Regions from separate parts of the Methylobacterium tardum genome, predicted to be linked through region 1. Evidence: predicted binding sites of a transcription regulator. Region 1 holds the regulator's gene; each other region holds the start of a gene.
What was found. Region 1 encodes PhoB, which activates phosphate uptake and scavenging genes when phosphate is short. Its sites were predicted from a motif close to TGTCATNNANCTGTCAT; they were not measured.

Region 1 (6,638 bases):
TCGCCGACCCGGGAGAGCGCGCCTGGATCGACGCCTATCATGCGCGGGTCCGCGAGACCCTGGCGCCCGGCCTCGACGCCGAGGCGTGCGCCTGGCTGGAGCGTGCCACTGCGCCGCTCCCGGCCTGACGTCGCGGCCTGCCGCCACAAGCGCCTTCCGTGCTAAGCGGTTCGGATACGGAATAGCCCGCGCCGGGCCGGACATCGCCGCGCGTGAAACCGCGCCGGCCCTGCGCGCGAAGGAACAGCATGATCCGTCGCCTCGCCTTCCTGATCCTGGCTCTGGCCGCAGGCCTCTCGGCCGCGGCGGCGCAGGGTCTGCAATCGAGCTTCCGCACGCCGCCGGACCTTGTGCGGTCGAGCCTGGTGGCCGAGCCTGTCGCGGTGGCGGGTGCGCAGCCGTTCACCCTCGCCGTGCGCATGGAGGTGAAGCCCGGCTGGCACGTCTACTGGCGCAATCCGGGCGATTCCGGCCTGCCGCCGGAGGTGACCTGGACCCTGCCGGCGGGGTTCAACGCCGGGGCGCTCCGGTGGCCGGCGCCGGAGCGCATCCCGATCGCCACGCTGATGAACTACGGCTACGAGGGCGAGGTCACGCTCCTAGTGCCGGTCACCCCGCCGCCGAGCCTCGATCCGGCCGACCCGGTGCAAATCCGGGCGAAGCTCACCTATCTCGTCTGCGAGACCGAGTGCGTGCCGGGCTCCGCCGACCTCGCGCTGACGCTGCCGGTGGCCGAGCCCCGGCCCGATCCGGACAACGCCGCCCTGTTCGCCCGCGCCCGGGCCGCCCTGCCCGTCCCGCCGCTCTGGCCGCTGCATCTCGCAAGTCAGGGCGACACGCTGCGGCTCGATTTCGCGGCAATGGGCCTCAAGCCGGATTCGGTCCGGAACGCCGCGTTCTTCCCCTATTCCGAGACGGCGATCGACAACGCCGCCGCGCAGGTGATGTCGGTCGATGAGACCGGCCTGCATCTCACCCTCGCCCGCAGCAGCCCGACCGAGCCGGCGCCCGCCGCGCTGCCGGGCGTGCTCACTCTCGAGGAGGTCACTGAGGCCGGTCCCCGCCGGCTCGCCTTCGCGTATGGCGACGAGCCGGTCCTGCCGACGGCGGCTCCGGCCATCACGCCGGAAGCGCCCGCGGCACGGGCGATCGCGCCCGATGTCGACGCGCTGACGCTCGCGACCGCGGCGGCCTTCGCGTTCCTCGGCGGCCTGATCCTCAACCTGATGCCGTGCGTCTTCCCGGTCCTGTCGATCAAGGTTCTCGGCCTGATCCGGCATGCCGGCGAGAGCCCCGGTCGCCTCCGCCTCCACGGCCTGGCCTACACCGCCGGCGTGCTGGCGAGCTTCCTGGGCCTCGCAGCGCTGCTGATCGCCCTGAAGGGCGGCGGGGCGGCGATCGGCTGGGGCTTTCAGCTGCAATCGCCGATCGTGGTGGCGGGGCTGGCCTATCTGCTGTTCGCGATGGGCCTCAGCCTGTCGGGGGTCGTCCATGTCGGCGGCCGGCTTGCCGGCCTCGGCGACGGCCTCGCCCGGCGCGCGGGCCTGAGCGGCTCGTTCTTCACGGGCGTGCTCGCGACGCTCGTGGCCACGCCCTGCACGGCGCCGTTTATGGGCTCGGCGGTGGGCTTCGCGCTGACCCAGAGCGCCGGCGTGGCGCTCGCGGTATTCGCGAGCCTCGGCCTCGGCCTCGCCCTGCCCTTCCTGGCGCTGACCCTCTGGCCGCCGGCCCTGCGGGCGCTGCCGCGGCCCGGCGCCTGGATGGAGGTCCTCAAGCAGATCCTGGCCTTCCCGGTCTACGCGACGGTGGCGTGGCTGGTCTGGGTGCTGGCGCAGCAGGTCGATCCGCGCGGGCTGCTGGCGGCGCTGATCGGGCTGGTTCTGGTCGGCTTCGCCGCCTGGGCCTGGGAGCGTGGACGCGCCGCCGCGCCCCGCACCGGTCGAATCGCCCAGGCCGCCGCAATCCTGGCGATCGTCACCGTCGCGGCGCTCGCCGTGACCCTCCCGCAGCAGCGCACGCTCCCGTCGGCGCAGGCTGCTGCCGACGGGATCGTGCCGTTCACGCAGGCGCGCCTCGACGCGCTGGTGAGCGCCCGCCGCCCGGTCTTCATCGATATGACGGCGGCGTGGTGCATCACCTGCGCGGTGAACGAGGCGACCTCGCTCAACACCAAGGCCGTGCGGGCGGCGATGGCGGAGCGCGGCGTGACCTACATGAAGGGCGATTGGACCAACCAGAATCCCGAGATCACCCGCCTGCTGGAGAAGTACGGGCGCAGCGGCGTACCGCTCTACCTGCTCTATGCCGGGACCGGGGAGCCCCAGGTGCTGCCGCAGATCCTGACTGAGGGAACGGTTCTGGCGGCGCTGGATGCGGTCCCGGCCTCGTCCGGCCGGAGTGCTGCGCTGGCCCGCTGAGCCTTTCTGGGATCCGAGCCCCTAATGCATCAACGCGCGGTCGCCGTCTTTGCGAGCGGAGCGAAGCAATCCAGCAGCGCCACGCCGACCGGCCGCGCGCCGCTCCGGTACACGTCGATGCGCGCGACGACAGTGCGCCGGACCGAAGTTCGTTTCGGAGAGCCCGTGCGGCCGCCTCACGCCTCCAGCGAGAAGGTCTCGCCGAAGGCGTAGCCCGAGCCGCGGACCGTGCGAATCGGATCGGCCTGGCGCGGGCCGTTCAGCGCCTTGCGCAGGCGCCCGACATGCACGTCCACGGTGCGCTCGCCGATGTAGACGTCATGGCCCCAGACCCCGTCGAGGAGCTGCTCGCGGGAGAAGACCCGGCCCGGGGCCAGCATCAGGAATTCCAGCAGCCGGAACTCGGTCGGGCCGAGATGCAGCTCCTCGCCGCCGCGGCGGACGCGGTGGCCGGTCCGGTCGAGTTCGAGATCGCCGGCGGCCAGCCGATCCGAGCTGTGGGCAGGCTTGGCCCGGCGCAGCAGCGCGCGGATCCGGGCCAGCAGCTCCGGCACGGAGAACGGCTTGACGATGTAGTCGTCGGCGCCCGTGCCGAGACCGCGGATCCGGTCGCCCTCCTCGCCGCGGGCAGTGAGCATGATCACCGGCAGCCGCTCGGTCTCCCGGCGCGCCCGGATCCGGCGGCAGAGCTCGATCCCCGAGAGGCCGGGCAGCATCCAGTCGAGCAGGACGAGATCGGGAATCCGCTCGGCCAGGAGCAGCTCCGCATCGTCGCCGCGGGCCGCCGAGTCGGCGAGGAAGCCCTCGGCCTCAAGGTTGTAGCGCAGCAGCGTGGTCAGCGCCTCCTCGTCCTCGACGATCAGGACTTGCATGCTCACGTTCGAAGACCCGTTCCCGAGGCGGCGCCACACGGCCTGCCGACACCCCGACGCGCATCGGAGCGGACTGCAGGCGGAGGGTGCGGGAGGCGCCGCTCAGCCTCAACCCGCACCCTCCGATTTTCCGACCGCGCCCCACAGGAGAGCGCGCAGGCCGGCGCGTGAAATCAGGCCGGCCCGCCTACGGAGCCTGCACCCCGTCCACGGTCGCGTAGTTCGACGCGTCGTTCTTCGGCCGGTCGCCCGCCAGCGTCTCGCCGGTGGCGAGGTAGTGGATCGTCTCGGCGATGTTGGTGGTGTGGTCGCCGATCCGCTCGACGTTCTTGGCGCAGAACAGCAGATGCGTGCAGAACGAGATGTTGCGCGGATCCTCCATCATGTAGGTCAGGAGTTCGCGGAACAGGGAATTGTACAGGGCGTCGATCTCGCCGTCGCGCTCCCAGACATCGTGGGCCGCCCGGACGTCGCGGCTCGCGTAGGCGTCGAGCACGTCCTTGAGCTGTCCCTCGGCGAGGTCGCTCATGTGGCGGACACCGAGCACGATCTTCTGGGCCGGCGCCTGGTCGGAGATCGCCACCACCCGCTTTGCGACGTTCTTGGCGAGGTCGCCGATCCGCTCGAGATCGCCTGAGACGCGAATGGCCGAGATGGTCTCGCGCAGGTCGATCGCCAGGGGCTGGCGCCGGGCGATCAGCAGGACCGCGCGCTCCTCGATATCCCGCTGCAGCGCGTCGAGCCGCTTGTCGGCGAGGATCACCGCCTGGGCGAGCGTGTCGTCCCGGCGCACGAGAGCGTCGGTCGCCTCCGCGGTCATCTTCTCGGCGACGCCGCCCATCTCCGAGATCGAGCGACGCAGGTTCTCCAGGTCGGTGTCGTAGGAGGTGACGATATGGCCGGGCATGGCGGATCCTTCGATGGGGTCCCGGGGACGGCCCTCCGGGAGGCTTGCGGGATCCGCCGGCGCGCTGGAGACGCGAGCGGCGGCCCCGAGACCGGAGCGGCCCGGCAGACTAGCCGAAGCGGCCGGTGATGTAGTCCTGCGTGCGGCGTTCCGTCGGGTTCATGAACATCCGGTTGGTCGGACCGAACTCGACGAGCTGTCCCAGATACATGAAGGCGGTGAACTGCGAGATGCGCGCCGCCTGCTGCATGTTGTGGGTGACGATCACGATGGTGAACTCGTCGCGCAGCTGCTCGATCAGCTCCTCGATGCGGCCCGTGGAGATCGGGTCGAGGGCCGAGGTCGGCTCGTCGAACAGGATCACCTCCGGCTTCTGCGCCACCGTCCGGGCGATGCACAGGCGCTGCTGCTGGCCACCCGAGAGGCCCGTGCCCGGCTGGCGGAGCTTGTCCTTCACCTCGTCCCAGAGGGCGGCCTTGCGCAGCGATTCCTCGATGCGGCCGTCGAGCTCGGACTTCGGCAGCTTCTCGTAGAGGCGCAGGCCGAAGGCCACGTTGTCGTAGATCGACATCGGGAACGGCGTCGGCTTCTGGAACACCATGCCGATGCGCGAGCGCAGCTCGTTCAGGTCGACCGAGGGGCTGAGGATGTTCTCGCCGTCGAGCAGGATCTCGCCCTCGGCCCGCTGCTCCGGATAGAGGCTGTAGATCCGGTTGAAGCAGCGCAGCAGGGTGGACTTGCCGCAGCCGGAGGGGCCGATCAGCGCCGTGACCTGCCGGTCGTGGAAGTCGAGGTTGACGTCCTTCAGGCCGTGGAAGCTGCCGTAGTAGAAGTTCAGGTCCTTCACGGCGATCCGCACGGGGCCGGCCTCGTCGGCGCGGTTGCGGTTGAGCTCGACCGTGGGGATCGCGGAGGCGGCGTTCATCGTCGTGTCCTCGAAAGGGGTCTCAGCGCGAGGTCTGCGGCTTGATCACGAGGCGCGCGATGATCGACAGCACCAGGATGGTCGCGGTGATCAGGAGCGCGCCCGCCCAGGCGAGCCCCTGCCAGTTCGGATAGGGCGACAGGGCGAACTGGTAGATCATCACCGGCAGGTTCGCGACGCCGCCCATCAGATTGGCGGAGAACCAGGAATTGTTGTTGAGCGCCGTGAACAGCAGCGGCGCGGTCTCGCCGGCGATGCGCGCCAGCGCCAGGATGATGCCGGTGACGATGCCCGCCGAGGCCGCGCGCCAGGTCACGCTGGTGATCACCGTCGAGGGCGGCGCCCCGAGGGCCGCGCCGGCTTCCCGCAGAGTGCCGGGGACGAGGCGCAGCATGTCCTCAGTGGTGCGCACGATCACCGGCACGGCGATGATCGCGAGCGCCACGCCGCCGGCCCAGCCCGAATAGGTCCCCATCGGCCGTACCATCAGCGTGTAGACGAACAGCCCGATCAGGATCGACGGCGCCGAGAGCAGGATGTCGTTGAGGAACCGGATCAGCGCCGCGAGCTTCGAGCCGCGCCCGTACTCGGCCAGATAGGTCCCCGCCATGACGCCGATCGGCGTCGCGATCAGGATGCCGATCCCGGTCAGAACGAGGCTGCCGAGGATCGCGTTCGCGATGCCGCCGCCCTCGGAGCCCGGGCCCGGGGTCGGGTTGGTGAACAGGGTCGGCGTGAAGCCGCGCACGCCCTGGACGATCAGCATCACCAGGATCGAGCCCAGGACCAGGGCGCCCACCAGGGTCGCGCCGGTACAGGCGATCCGCAGGGCCCGGTCGGCGACGCGGCGGCCGTGGCGGACACGACCGGAACGGCGCCCGGTGGTCGTGGTGATCGTGTTGGAAGCGTCCATCGCGCGGGCTCCTCAGGCGGACTGGACGCGGCGCGTCAGCAGCCGGGCGATGATGAGCACCACGAAGGTGATCACGAACAGGATGCAGCCCAGCGCCATCAGGGCGTTCAGCTGGAGGCCGTCCGCCTCGTTGAACTCGTTGGCGATGCGCGACGCGATGGTGGAACTCGGGTCGAAGATCGAGGCCGAGAGGCGGTTGGCGTTGCCGACCACGAAGGTCACCGCCATCGTCTCGCCGAGGGCCCGGCCGAGCCCGAGCATGATCGCGCCGATGATCGAGACCGCGGCCTGCGGCACCAGCACGTGGCGCACGACCTCCCAGGTGGTGCAGCCGATGCCGTAGGCGCTCTCGCGTAGCACGGTGGGGATCTGGTCGAGCATGTCGCGGGCGATCGAGGCGATGAACGGCACGATCATGATCGCCAGGATGATGCCGGCGGTGAGCACGCCGACGCCGGACGGCACCCGGGCGTAGAACAACGTGCCGACGATCGGCATGCCTTCGGCGAGGTTCGAGACCGGGATCTGCACGAAGCGCGCGAAGAGCGGCGCGAACACGAACAGGCCCCACATGCCGTAGATGATGCTCGGCACGGCGGCGAGC
Region 2 (6,638 bases), 1.5 Mb from region 1:
GAATGACGTCACCCGGCCAGACTTTCAGCGCGCCGCCGGCCCGATGATCGCCCGGCGCAGGCGGGTCGAGACCCAGTCGATCGCCGCCACGGTGACGAGGATCATCAGCACCAGGAAGGCGACCTGCTGCAGTTCCAGCACGCGGATCAGCTCGGTGAGGTACTGGCCGATGCCGCCGGCGCCGACGATGCCGATGATCGTGGCCGAGCGGGTGTTCGACTCGAAGAAGTACAGCACCTGGCTCGCCAGAACCGGCAGAACCCCGGGGATCAGCCCGAAGCGGATGCGGTGGAGGGCCGAGCCGCCCGAGGCGACGACGCCCTCGCCGGCGCGGCGGTCGCAGGTCTCGATCGCCTCGGAGAACAGCTTGCCCAGCGCGCCCACGTCCGAGCAGGCGATGGCCAGCAGGCCGGCGAAGGGGCCGAGCCCGACGACGTTGATCCAGATCAGCGCCCAGATCAGCACGTCCACGGAGCGCAGGATGTCGAGGCCGCGCCGGACCGCGAACCGGGCGAACGGGTTCGGCACGACGTTCCGGGCGGCCAGGAACGCCACCGGGAAGGCCAGCATCGCCGCCGTGAGCGTGCCGAGGAACGCGATGCCCAGCGTCTCGCCGAGCGCGTGCAGGAAGGTCCAGAGATGGCCCTCCGGGGATGGCGGCAGCATCAGCACCGCGAAGGTGCCGAGCCGCCCAAGCCCGTGGAGGATCCGCGCCACCGACATGTCGAGCCGCCAGCACGCCAGGGCGGTGAGACCCACCAGGACGCCGAGACCGACGACGAGGCGCGCCCGCGCCGCCCGGTCGGCGCGGAACTGCGCCGGGTAGCGGGCGCGCAGCCGGGCGAGGTCGGCCCGGGCCGCCGCCCGCAGGGCTCCGGTGCGGGGCGGGCTCATCGGACAGTCTCCGGGCCGATCAGCCGGTGGCGGACCCGCTCGGTGGCGAGGTCGATGCAGAACACCGTCAGGATGATCAGCACGAGGATCGCGCTCACGTCCGCGTAGTAGAAGTTGCGGATTGCGGCCAGGAACTCCTGGCCGATCCCCCCTGCCCCGACGAAGCCCAGCACCGCCGCCCCGCGCACGTTGATCTCGAAGCGCAGCAGCCCGTAGGAGGCGAAGTTCGACAGCACCTGCGGCAGCACCGCGAAGCGCACGGTCTCGACCCAGGAGGCGCCCGAGGCGGACAGGCCCTCGACGGGCCGCATGTCGATATTCTCGACCACCTCGGAGAACAGCTTGCCCAGCGCCCCCGTGGTGTGGATCGCGATGGCCAGCACGCCGACCATCGGTCCGAGGCCGAAGGCGATCACGAAGATCAGCGCGAACACCACGTCCGGGACGGTGCGGCAGACTTCCAGGAAGCGCTTGGCCAGGATCCGCAGCAGCCGCGACCGCACCAAGTTGGCGGCGGCGACGAAGCTGAGGGCGAAGCCCGCCAGCGCCCCCAGCAGCGTGCCGAGATAGGCCATCAGCAGGGTCTCGCCCAGCAGCGCGAGCCAGCCGGGCAGGCCCCAGTACCAGGCGCGCAGATCCTCGACCGGATGGTCGAGGCCGACCGGGGGCAGGATCTGCTGGATGTAGGCGGTGAACTTGCCGATGTTCCCGGCGAGCACCAGCGGCCGCACCTCGGCGGCGTACCCGGCGAGGAGGGCCAGGGCCGCGACCGCCGCGAACCCGGCCAGCGTCCGGCGCCGCGCGGCGCCGGTCGAGGCCGCGTAGAGGCCGGAGAGGGTGGCTTCCCGCTCCGGCGGCAGCTTCGTCAGGCCACGCAAGGCCGTCGTCTCCGGATCAGGACTTCTTGCGCTGCTCGTCGTTGAACCGCAGCATGTCGATGATCGGCTGGTAATCCTTGAGGGTCACCGGCTTGAGGCCCTGGTCCTTGCCGTCGGAGAGCCGGTCGAAGGCGGCCTTGTCGGCCTTCGGCAGGGCGACGAACGCCTCCCGGATCTTGGCCTTCAGGTCGTCCGGCAGGGTGGACAGCATGGCGTAGGGCCCTTCCGGCAGGAATTCGGACTTGAACACCACCCGGAAGTCCGAATTCTGCATCGGCGTGCCGTCCGGCTTCTTCAGCATGCCCTTGGCGATCATGCGGGTGACGATCGAGTCGGTCTCGGAATTCCACAGGTTGGCGGCGGCCTCGACCGTGCCCTGGGTCAGCGCCAGGACGGCGTTCTCGTGGCTGCCGGCGAAGACCGCCTTGCCGAAGAACTTGTCCACGTCGTAGCCGGCCCGCTTCAGGAAGAAGCGCGGCGCCTGGTTGCCGGAGGTGGAGTTCGGATCGACCAGGGCGAGGTTCTTGCCCTTCAGATCCTCGATGGTCTTGTACGGGCTGGAGGCCAGCGCGTAGATCACCGAGTAGTAGCCCGCGGCGCCGGTCTCGTGGATCGGGCTCACCACCGGCTCGACCTTCACGCCGGTCATCGCGGCGCGGGCGATGGAGGCCGGCCCGTAGAAGGCGAGCTGGATGTTGCCGGCGCGCTGGCCCTCGATCACCGCGGCGTAGTCGCTGGCAACCCGCAGCTTCACCGGCACGCCGACCGTCCTGGTCAGGTAGTCCGCCAGGGGCGCGTAGCGGTCGACGGTGCCGCTGGCATTCTCCATCGGAATCACCGCCAGGGTCAGCTCGGGATATTGCGCCTTCCAGTCCTGGGCGGCGGCCGGCAGGCCGAGGAGCGCGAGGGCCGTGGCGGCTGCGGCGAGGGTGCGTCGGGTGATCATCGTGTCGTCCTTCGTGTCGGCGTGTGTCGCGGGTTCGGCCGGGCGCGGGGCCGGCCGGGCGTTTCCCGATCCGTGGTTGGTGTTGGGGCCGGACGGCCCGGTTCAGGCGCCGAGGGCGGCCTCGCGCACGGGCCGCGCCGGCACGATGCCGGGCCGGCCCGGCATCGCCGCCCGCTGCTCGGCCTCGCGGCGCGCCGAATCGTCGAGCACCTCGCCGGCCTCCAGGCCGTAGAGCCGGCGGGCGACATCCTCGGTGAGGTCGAACGGCCCGCCCTCGAACACCACCCGGCCGGCGCTGAGCCCGACGAGGCGGTCGCAATAGGCGCGGGCGAGGTCGAGGGAGTGCAGGTTGCACAGGACCGTGATGCCGTAGCGGCGGTTCACCTCGGCCAGCGCGTCCATCACCAGGCGGGTGTTGCGCGGATCGAGGGAGGCGACCGGCTCGTCGGCGAGCAGGATCTCGGGCTCCTGCACCAGGGCGCGGGCGATGGCGACGCGCTGCTGCTGGCCGCCCGACAGGCCGTCCGCCCGCTGGCCGGCGAACTCGCCCATGTCGAAGCTCTCCAGGGCGGCGAGCGCCATCGCCCGGTCCTCCTCGGACCATTGGCGCAGCAGGGACCGGTAGCTCGGCACGTGGCTCAGCCGGCCCATCAGGACGTTGGTCATCACGTCGAGGCGGCCGACGAGGTTGAACTGCTGGAAGATCATGGCGCAGCGGGTGCGCCAATCCCGCAGGGCGCGGCCCCGCAGCCGCGTGACGTCGCGCCCGTCATGAAGGATGCGCCCGGAACTCGGGTCGGCCAACCGGTTGATGAGCCGCAGCAGCGTCGATTTGCCGGCACCGGACCGGCCGATCACGCCGACGAAGCTGCCGGGCTCTATCTGCAGCGAGACACCGTCGACGGCGCGCCGGCCGCCGTACTGGCGCGTAAGATCCTCGATGACCAGCATGCATCCATCCGCCGCGGAATGGCCGCACCTAAACGCCGGTTCCACGACGATTGGATGACGAATACGATCCAATGTTGTTTGCCGGCACAACGTTTACTGTCGATTGCCGCTCTAGGCTCCGTATCGATCGAGGAAGGCTTCGATCGGAAGTCCGCGGAAATCCGGGAGCGCCCGGCGCAGGCGCTCGTGGTCCCAATCCCACCAGGCGAGGCGCTCCAGGCGCGCGGCGACGGCGTCCGGGAACCGGCGCCGGACCGGACGGGCGGGATTGCCGACCACGATCGTATAGGGTTCGACGTCGCGCGTGACGATCGCGCCGGCCCCGACCACCGCGCCGGTGCCGATGGTGCGGCCGGGCAGGACCACCACGCCGTGGCCGATCCAGACATCGTGGCCGATGGCCACCGGGCTCGCCCGGCGCCGGTCGAAGAAGGCCGGCTCGTCGGCCTCCTCGGGCCAGTAGGACTGCGCCCGGTAGGTGAAATGCGCCTGGGAGGCGCGCTCCATCGGGTGGTTGCCGGGGTTGATCCGGACGCTGGCGGCGATCGAGCAGAACTTGCCGATCGTGGTGTAGATCACCTCGCCGTCCTGGCCGATGTAGGAATAGTCGCCGAGGATCGTCTCGGTGAGGCGGGTTCGGGCGCCGATCTCGGTGTAGCGGCCGAGGCGGCAATCCGCGACCCGGGCGCTCGGGTCGATCGCCGGCTCGCGGCCGAGGGAAAGGTCAGCCACGGGGTTCTCCGAAGGGCAGGCGTGCCAGGAGCCGGAACGGCCCGGCCCCGTCCTGGGCCAGGAGGCCGAGGGCGTCGATCACCAGGGGCTCGGGCCCGGAGGCGGCGTAGGCCTCCGACAGGCGCCGGTGCCAGGCGTCGCGTTCGGCCTCCGGCAGGGCGTCGGTCAGGGTCATGTGGAAGCGGAAGGCCTCGAACACGTACGGGTAGCCCCAGCGATCGAGCAGCGCGCGGCCGCGCGGATCGAGGCGCTCCGGGCGGCGCTTCGCGCGCTCGGCCTCAGTGAGCGGCGCGCGGAACGGGTCGAGCGCCGCGACGCACTCGGCGGCCAGCAGCCCCAGGCCCGGCGGCGGGTCTTCCGGCACCAGGGCGAGGAACGCCCCGAGCGCGGCGACCGTCAGGGGCCCGACCGCCACCGGCGGGTGCGCGGCCGCGAGGTCGCGGGCGGCGGCGATGAGCCCGGCCTCGGTGGCACCCGCCGCGAGGCGCAGGGGCGCCTTGAGGGTGGCGTGGAATCCGTAAGTCCGGGCCCCTGCGGTGACGGTGGCGAGGACATTGAGGCCTTCTGGATGGGGAACCGGCTCTCCGGAAACGTTGTCGTAGCCGAGCACGCCCCGTCCGAAGGCTTCGAGGCGCGAGCCCGGGGCGGGCAGGCAGTACAGGGCGTAGCGGCGCGACACGTCTCGGCCTCCGGATTGTCGGGCGCCGTCAGGCCGTCGGCGCGTAGCTGCGCGCCTCGGCGGCCCGCCGCGGGCGCACGTCCATGGCGTTGCCGCGCCACACGATGGCGCTCTGGACCCAGGCGCCGAGCCAGATCGCCGGGATCAGGGCGTCGCGCACCGGGAAGGCCGCCAGCATGCGGGGCGAACGGTGCCAGCCCGCGCGGAGCGCAAGCCGGTGCTCGGCGCCATAGCACAGGGCGGCGAGGCCGGCAGCGCCGGCGAGGCCCGCGAGGCTGCCGGCCCAGAGCGCGACGAGGAGCGCCGGCAGCAGGACGCCGCTGCCGATCTCGGGCGCGAAGAACAGCGGGAAGGTCACGCGGCGCAGGCGCGCCCAGCGGAGCTGCCGGGACCAGACCTCCCGGAAGCCGCGCGGGCCCAACGGCTGCTCGAACGGGCTCGCCACGAGGTGGACGCGCTTGCCGGCCGCGCGCACCAGCTTGGTGGCGGCCGCGTCCTCGGCGATCTCGGCGGCGAGCGCCTGAAGGCCGCCCCGCTGGTCCAGGAACGGCTTGTGCCAGAGCATGCTCTTGCCCTGCGCGAAGCCAAGCCCGAAGGCCTCGGCGGCGTATTGCCAGCGCGCCTGCAGGGTGTTGAGGAAGGCGCATTCCACCTCGGCCATGAAGCTGCCCGGGCGCGCCCCGGCGGGGGTGGAGCAGACCAGGCCGGTCTCGGCGCGCCACGCCGCCTGGAGGCGCTGCAGGTAGTCCGGCGGCATGGCCACGTTGGAATCGGCCAGGACAACCCAGTCGTGGGCGGCGGCGCGCCAGCCGCGCAGGCAGTTGTTCAGCTTCGGGTTCTCGCTGATCCGCTCATCGCCGAGGATCAGGTGGGCGGGCACCTGTGGGTGGGCGGCGATCAGGCGCTCCACCATCGGCACGATCGGATCGCCCGGATCGGCCACGCAGAAGATCAGCTCGTAGGCCGGGTAATCGAGGCGGAAGCTCCGGATCAGCATCTCCTCGCTGTAGGACTCCAGCCCGTGAAGCGGGCGGATCACCGAGACGGGCGCGCCTGCCGGAAACCGCGACGGGCCGTGCACCTGCCCGAGGCGTCGACCCGCGATGGCGATGCTGCCGATCTGGACGAGGGCCAGGAGCGCGCCGAACGACAGGGCCGGCACCGTGGCGTCAATCATGCGGATCTCTCGTTCGCTCGTGCGCGGCCCGGTCGCTAGCGGCCCGATCGCGTCAGGCGTGTGACAGTCGCCTGACGGCGGGGCGACCGGTCGCCCGGCCCGGACGCGTCGTTCCTCGATCGGCGACCGGATCTTCGGCGGCGAAGACAGGCTAGGCGGAGACGCCCGCGTTCATCCGAATGTCCCGGCCGATCGGATACGGCCTCCACGACCGGTCACGGGCGCTGTGTCACCGGGCCGTCACGCGCGCATTTTAATCCCGGTTCACCACCAAAAATGATTTCGCGCGAGGCTGCATGTCCGATTCCGCCGTGATGCCGTCGGGCGCCGCGCGAGGCAGGCCCGAGGGCGGCCCGCGTCTCGATCACGGGATGCATCTGG
Region 3 (6,638 bases), 3.1 Mb from region 1:
CGGTGATGTGGTCGGCACCGCCGTCGTAGCCGACCACCGTGTCGAACACGTTCGGAACCGCATCGGTGTCGAACAGGAACAGCAGCTTCTTGGTCATGTCTTAACCTCGGCCCAGGATGGGCATCATCACGTCAGGGACATCCACCCCGTCATTCCGGGGCCGCGGAGCGGAGCCCGGAATCCAGACGCACAGGTGGTTCTCGGCCGACACCGTCGGCGCAACTGGGTTCCGGGCTCGCCTGCGGCGCCCCGGAACGACGGCGTGCGATCTGCGCCGCCTCAGCTCTCGACCACGTTCTGCGGCTTGCCCGCCACGAACGCCTCGACGTTGTCGACGAGCTGATCGGCCAGGATCTGCATCGCCTCCTTGCTGGCCCAGGCCACGTGCGGCGTGACGATCAGGTTCGGCAGGTCGGCGTCGCACAGGATGTTGCCGTCCTTGGGCGGCTCCTGCGCCACCACGTCGAAGCCGGCGCCCGCGATCGTGCCGTCCTTGAGCGCTTCGAGCAGGGCCGCCTCGTCCACCAGCCCACCCCGGGCCGTGTTGATGAGGATGGCGCTCTTCTTCATCTTCTTGAGCTCGGCGGCGCCGATCATACCCTTGGTGTCGGGGGTCAGCGGCACGTGCAGCGTGATCACGTCGGACTGCGTCAGGATTGTCTCGAAGTCGGCGAGCCCGTCCTGCGGGAACACGTCGTAGGCGAGGACCTTCATGCCGAGTGCCTCGGCGCGCTTGGCGATCGACTTGCCCAGCGCCCCGTAGCCGACGATGCCGAGCGTCGAGCCGGCGATGTCGTAGATCGGATAGTCGAAGTAGCAGAACTGCTTCGACTTCGCCCAATCGCCGCGCCGGACCGAGTTGGCGTAGGGCACGATCGCCCGGCGCAGGGCGAACATCAGCCCGACCACGTGCTCCGGCACGGTGTTGAACGCGTAGTTGCGGATGTTGACGACGGTAATGCCCTGCTGTTTGGCCTGGGCCTTGTCGACCACGTCGGTGCCGGTGGCGGCCACCGCGATCAGCTTCAGGTCGGGCAGCTGCTTCAGCGTCTCGGCCCGCATCGGGACCTTGTTGATCAGCGCGATCTCCGCCCCCTGGAGGCGGGAGACGATCTCTTCCGGCGTCCAGGTCGACTCGTGCTCGACGTATTCATGCGGGAAGTTGAACGGTCGGACCCTGGCGTCGAGGGATTCACGATCCAGGAACACGATCTTCTTGGTCATAGAACCCCTCTCGGACGACGGGCGGTTTCCTCGATAGTCTTGGTCTTACTTGCGCGTCGGGGCGGGCCCGGCAACCCGGTCCCGCCCCGATCGCGTGCGCCGATCACGCCTTATGCAGCGGATTCTCGCGCAGGTAGCTGGAGGCGGCGGCGACGCCCGAACCCGGCGTGACCTTGATGCCGCAATCGAGCATGGCCATCTCGGCGCCCGCGATGGCGCCCAGCAGCGACAGCTCGTTCAGGTCGCCCAGGTGGCCGATGCGGAACACCTTGCCGGCGACTTTCGACAGGCCGGCGCCCAGCGAGAGGTTGTAGCGCTCGTAGGCGTGGGTGATCACCTTGGCGGCGTCGGCGCCCTCCGGCACCACGATCGCCGTGACCGTGTCGGAGTTCCACTTCGGCTCCTTGGCGCAGGGCTTGAGGCCCCAGGCCGCCACGGCCTGGCGGGTCGCCTCGGCGAGCACGTGATGGCGGTGGTAGACGTTCTCCAGCCCCTCTTCCTTCACGATCGCCAGGGCCTCGCGCAGGCCGTAGAGCAGCGGCAGGACGGGGGTGTAGGGGAAGTAGCCGGTGGCGTTGGCGGCCAGCTGGTCCTTCCAGGCGAAGTAGGCGTGGCCGAGCCGGTCGTTGCGGCCGGTGCCGCCCTCGGCGATCTTAAGCGCCTTCGGGCTGATGCAGATCAGGCCGAGGCCGGCCGGCAGCATGAAGCCCTTCTGCGAGCCCGCGATGGCGCAATCGACCTTCCAGTCGTCCATGTAGAACGGCAGCGAGCCGATCGGCGAGATGCCGTCCACGAACAGCAGCGCCGGGTGGCCGGCGGCGTCGATCGCCCTGCGCACCGCGCCGATGTCGCTGGTGACGCCCGTGGCGGTCTCGTTGTGGACGACCATCACGGCCTTGATGGCGTGATCCTTGTCGGCCCGGAGCGCCTCCTCGATCTTCTGCGGATCGGCGCCGGCGCCCCACTCCTCCTCCTGAACGACCACGTCGAGGCCGAGGCGCTGGGCCATGTCGACCCACAGGTGGCTGAACTGGCCGTAGCGGGCGGTGAGCACCTTGTCGCCGCGGCAGAGGGTGTTGGACAGGGCCGATTCCCAGATGCCGGTGCCCGAGGACGGGAACAGGATGACCGTCCCGTTGGTCGAGCCGAACACCATCTTGGAGTCCTGCAGGAGCGGCTTCACCAGCTCGGGGAAGCTCGGCGAGCGGTGATCCTCGGACTGCACGTGCATGGCGCGCAGGACGCGCTCCGGGATGTTGGTGGGACCCGGGATGAAGAGGTGGTTGCGACCGGGGCGCCGGGTTGCGGCCATGATGTTTCCTCCGAAAAGTCCATTGTGGGCGAGCGTGAACCCGCGCCGGGTTGTTCAAGCGTCCTCAGGGAGCCGGTCCGGCGCCGTCGAAAGCGGCTCGCGCCGCACCCCCTCGAACGCCATCCTCTGCCGTGATCGGGGGGCCTCCGCGGAGCGGCAGGCGGCCTCACGCCGCTCGCGTCGCGGCACGCCCCCGCGCGCCGGTCGCCTCCGAAATGCCGTCCCGTCCAACGGCCTCAGGGCCGTCCTCGCCGCCTTCCTGTCAAGGTCCGGCCGAGCTCGTGCCGAGCCGCCGGTTCCTGGTATTATGAGGCGGCGAGCCCGGAAAGGAAAACCGGAAAAACTTCCGGAACTTGGCAAAAAAATTTTTTGTGCGCCGCAACGAAGATGATCTCGGGTTGAGAGGCGTCGCGGCACCGCACCAGCGCTGGCTCCGCCGCCTAGGACCCGCGTCATCAAACTGAGATGCGATCGCGCTCTGGATCCTGGCACCGTACAGCCGCCGGGAGAGGGTACCGTGGCCGAGGTTGAGGAGATGCCGGTCCGGGTTCGGACGCTGTTCCTGTCCGACCTGCATCTCGGCACGCGCGGCTGCCGTGCCGGGCTGCTGCTGTCGTTCCTGAAGGATTACGACGCCGATACGATCTACCTCGTCGGCGACATCGTGGATGGCTGGCAGCTGCGCTCCGGATGGTACTGGCCGCAGGAGCACAACGACGTCGTGCAGAAGCTCCTGCGCAAGGTCCGCAAGGGGACCCGCATCGTCTACCTGCCGGGCAACCACGACGAGTTCCTGCGCGACTATGTCGGCACCAATTTCGGCGGGATCGAGCTGGCGGAGACCGCGATCCACGAGGCGGCCGACGGCCGGCGCTACCTCGTGATCCACGGCGACCAGTTCGACATGGTGGTGCGCCACTCGCGCTGGCTCGCCCATCTCGGCGACGGTGCCTACACGCTGGCTTTGTCCCTCAACACCGTGATCAACAAGGCGCGGCGGCGCCTCGGCCTGTCCTACTGGTCGCTCTCCGCCTGGGCGAAGCTGCGCGTGAAGAACGCCGTCAGCTTCATCGGCCGCTTCGAGACGATCCTGGCCGACGAGGCGCGCCGGCAGGGCGCCGACGGCGTGATCTGCGGCCACATCCACCATGCGGCCGACCGGCCGATCGGCGATCTGCGCTACCTCAACACCGGCGACTGGGTCGAATCCTGCACCGGCTTGGTCGAGCACTACGACGGTCGCATCGAGGTGCTGCACTATCCGAGCGTCCTGCGGGCGCGCAGGGCCGAGAGCGTCCCGGACACGCTGCCGGGCCGGCGCGCCGTGGCGTGAGGTCACCGCCCGTGAAGCTCCTCATCGCCAGCGATGCCTGGCACCCGCAGGTGAACGGCGTGGTGCGCTCCCTGGAGCAGATGGTGTGGCGCGCGCCGGAGCACGGCTTCGAGACGGCCTTGCTGACGGTCGCGGATTTCCGCTCGCTGCCCCTGCCGGGCTATCCGGAGATCCGCCTCGCCTATGCCGGGCGGGAGCGGGTGGCCGCGCGCTGGAACGCGGAGCGGCCGACCCACGTCCACATCGCGACCGAAGGGCCCGTGGGCACGGCGGCCCGGCGCTACTGCCTCGCCCATGCGCTGCCCTTCACCACGAGCTACCACACGCGCTTCCCCGAGTACCTCGCAGCCCGGGCCCCCGTGCCGGAGGCTTGGTCCTACGCCTATCTGCGCCGCTTCCACGGCGCCGCCCGGGGCACGATGGTCAGCACCGCCTCGCTGCAGGGCGAGCTGGCGGCAAGGGGCTTCGGCCGGCTGATGCGCTGGACCCGCGGCGTCGATACCGCGCGATTCCGGCCCGCCGAGCCCGGCGCCCCGCTCCCGGCGGACCTCGTCGGACTGCCTCGGCCGCTGTTCCTCTATGTCGGGCGGCTCGCTGTGGAGAAGAACGTCGCGGCCTTCCTGAGCCTCGATCTGCCGGGCACCAAGGTCGTCGTGGGCGACGGCCCGGACCGGGCGCGGCTCCAGGCGCTGGCGCCCGGAGCACGGTTCCTCGGCACTCGGACCGGCGCGGACCTCTCGGCGGTCTACGCAGCCTGCGACGTCTTCGTTTTCCCGAGCCTCACCGACACGTTCGGCATCGTGCTTCTCGAGGCCCTGGCCAGCGGGCTGCCGGTGGCGGCCTTCCCGGTGCCGGGACCGAACGACGTCGTCGGCGGCACCCGCGTCGGGGTGCTCGACCGGGATCTGCGGGCCGCCTCGCTCGCGGCCCTCGACCTGTCGCGCGCCGAATGCCGGGCCGAGGCCCTGCGCTGCGGCTGGGACGAGAGCGCCCGCCAGTTTTTCGGCAACATCGTCGAGGCGCATGGCGGTGTGCAGGGGACCCGGGACGCCGCCTGACCGGTGACGGCGCCCGCGCGGGATGGCAGGAGAAGGCCATGCCGCCTCCCCGGAAGTCCCCCGCCCGGAAGTCCCCTGCCCTAAAGTCTCCTGCCGGGAAGCCGCCCGCCACGACGATGCCGTTCGATCCGGCCCGCGCGGCCGAGTACCCCGCCGTCATCGGCTGCGACGAGGTCGGGCGCGGCGCGCTGTGCGGGCCCGTGGTGGTGGCAGCGGTCTGGTTCGATCCCGTGGCGCTCCCACCGGATCTGCTCGCCGCCCTGGACGACAGCAAGCGCGTGCCCGAGCCGGTCCGCGCGCGGCTGGCGCCGCTGATCCGCGCCCATGGGCGCGTCGCGGTGGCGGCGGGCTCCCGGGCGCTGATCGACCGGATCAACATCCGCGCCGCCACCCTCGACGCGATGGCGCGCGCAGTGGCCCGCCTCGGGCTCGACGCGCCGGTCCTGGTCGACGGGCGCGATGCCCTGCCGGGCCTGCCGGGCCTGCCGGGCCGCGCGGTGGTCGGCGGCGACAGGCTGGTCCCGCAGATCGCCGCCGCCTCTATCGTCGCCAAGGTGTTTCGCGACGACCTGATGCGGCGCTTGGCCGAGCGCCATCCCGGCTACGGCTGGGAGCGCAACGTCGGCTACGGCACGGCAATCCACCGCGTCGGCCTGACGAAGCTCGGCCGGAGCCCGCATCACCGGCTCAGCTTCACCCGCGGGTTCGGCCCGGCCTGACCGGTCGGGTTCACGCGGCCCGGACGCTTGCCAGGAACCGATCGACCTCGGCCGCGAGCTGCTCGGACTGGCGCGACAGCGCGGTGGCCGCGGTGAGCACGTGATCGGCCGCGCGGCCCGTCTGGTCGGCCGCGTTCGCCACGCCGGTGATGTTGCCGGTGACCTCCTGCGTCCCCGCATTGGCCTGTGTGATGTTGCGGACGATCTCCTGCGTGGCCGCTCCCTGCTGCTCCACCGCCGCCGCGATCGCCGCCGCCACGGCGCTGATCTCCCCGATCCGGCCGGTGATCGTGCCGATCGCATCCACCGCCTGGCCGGTCACGCTGCGGATCTCGCCAATCTGCCGGCCGATCTCCTCGGTGGCCTGGCCGGTCTGGGCGGCGAGCGCCTTCACCTCCGTGGCGACCACCGCGAAACCCCGTCCCGCCTCGCCAGCCCGCGCCGCCTCGATCGTCGCGTTGAGCGCCAGGAGATTCGTCTGCGCGGCGATGCCGGCGATCAGCTCGATCACGGCCCCGACCCGGGCGGCCGCCCCGTTGAGCGCGGCCACGAGCGTGGCGGTCTGATCGGCCTCGCCGACCGCGATCCGGGCCAGCTCGGATGAGCCCTGGACCTGACGCCCGATCTCCTGGACGGACGTCCCGAGTTCCTCGACGGCGGCCGCCACCGTCCTGACGCCGGCGGACGCCTCCTCGGCGGCGGCCGCCACGGCGTTGGACTGGCTGGCGGTCTGCTGGGCTGTGGTGGTCATCTGCCAGGCGGTGGTCTGCAGCTCGGCCGCGGAGCCGGAGACTTGCGCGACGATGCCGGACACCGCCTGCTCGAAGCCCTGCGCCAGGGCGTCGGTGGCCGACCGGCGCTGCGCCTCCGCGGCGAGGCGGGCCGCATCGGCCTCCGCTTCCAGCGCCCGGGTCCGGATCAGGTTGTCCTTGAACACCTGGACAGCCGCCGCGATCGCGCCGATCTCGTCCCGCCGATTTTGGGCCGGGATG

Region 2: the regulator PhoB is predicted to act here: its motif matches at 3,713-3,729, upstream of phnC (phosphonate ABC transporter ATP-binding protein).
Region 3: the regulator PhoB is predicted to act here: its motif matches at 2,987-3,003, upstream of M6G65_RS20460 (UDP-2,3-diacylglucosamine diphosphatase).

The regions. Positions count from the first base shown of each region.
Region 1 is NZ_CP097484.1:496,891-503,528, reverse strand. Features, by position in the region: gene M6G65_RS02375 (aminopeptidase P family protein) at 1-128, shown strand, start outside; gene M6G65_RS02370 (protein-disulfide reductase DsbD family protein) at 249-2,417, shown strand; gene phoB (phosphate regulon transcriptional regulator PhoB) at 2,594-3,289, opposite strand; gene phoU (phosphate signaling complex protein PhoU) at 3,477-4,196, opposite strand; gene pstB (phosphate ABC transporter ATP-binding protein PstB) at 4,306-5,121, opposite strand; gene pstA (phosphate ABC transporter permease PstA) at 5,144-6,034, opposite strand; gene pstC (phosphate ABC transporter permease subunit PstC) at 6,047-6,638, opposite strand, start outside.
Region 2 is NZ_CP097484.1:5,844,595-5,851,232, reverse strand. Features, by position in the region: gene phnE (phosphonate ABC transporter, permease protein PhnE) at 25-894, opposite strand; gene phnE (phosphonate ABC transporter, permease protein PhnE) at 891-1,772, opposite strand; gene phnD (phosphonate ABC transporter substrate-binding protein) at 1,789-2,718, opposite strand; gene phnC (phosphonate ABC transporter ATP-binding protein) at 2,821-3,669, opposite strand; gene M6G65_RS27930 (LbetaH domain-containing protein) at 3,781-4,401, opposite strand; gene M6G65_RS27925 (DUF1045 domain-containing protein) at 4,394-5,080, opposite strand; gene M6G65_RS27920 (ceramide glucosyltransferase) at 5,109-6,257, opposite strand; gene M6G65_RS27915 (inorganic phosphate transporter) at 6,554-6,638, shown strand, end outside.
Region 3 is NZ_CP097484.1:4,293,462-4,300,099, forward strand. Features, by position in the region: gene M6G65_RS20445 (NADP-dependent methylenetetrahydromethanopterin/methylenetetrahydrofolate dehydrogenase) at 1-97, opposite strand, end outside; gene M6G65_RS20450 (D-2-hydroxyacid dehydrogenase) at 280-1,224, opposite strand; gene M6G65_RS20455 (aminotransferase class V-fold PLP-dependent enzyme) at 1,328-2,536, opposite strand; gene M6G65_RS20460 (UDP-2,3-diacylglucosamine diphosphatase) at 3,054-3,869, shown strand; gene M6G65_RS20465 (glycosyltransferase family 4 protein) at 3,881-4,927, shown strand; gene rnhB (ribonuclease HII) at 5,044-5,646, shown strand; gene M6G65_RS20475 (methyl-accepting chemotaxis protein) at 5,657-6,638, opposite strand, start outside.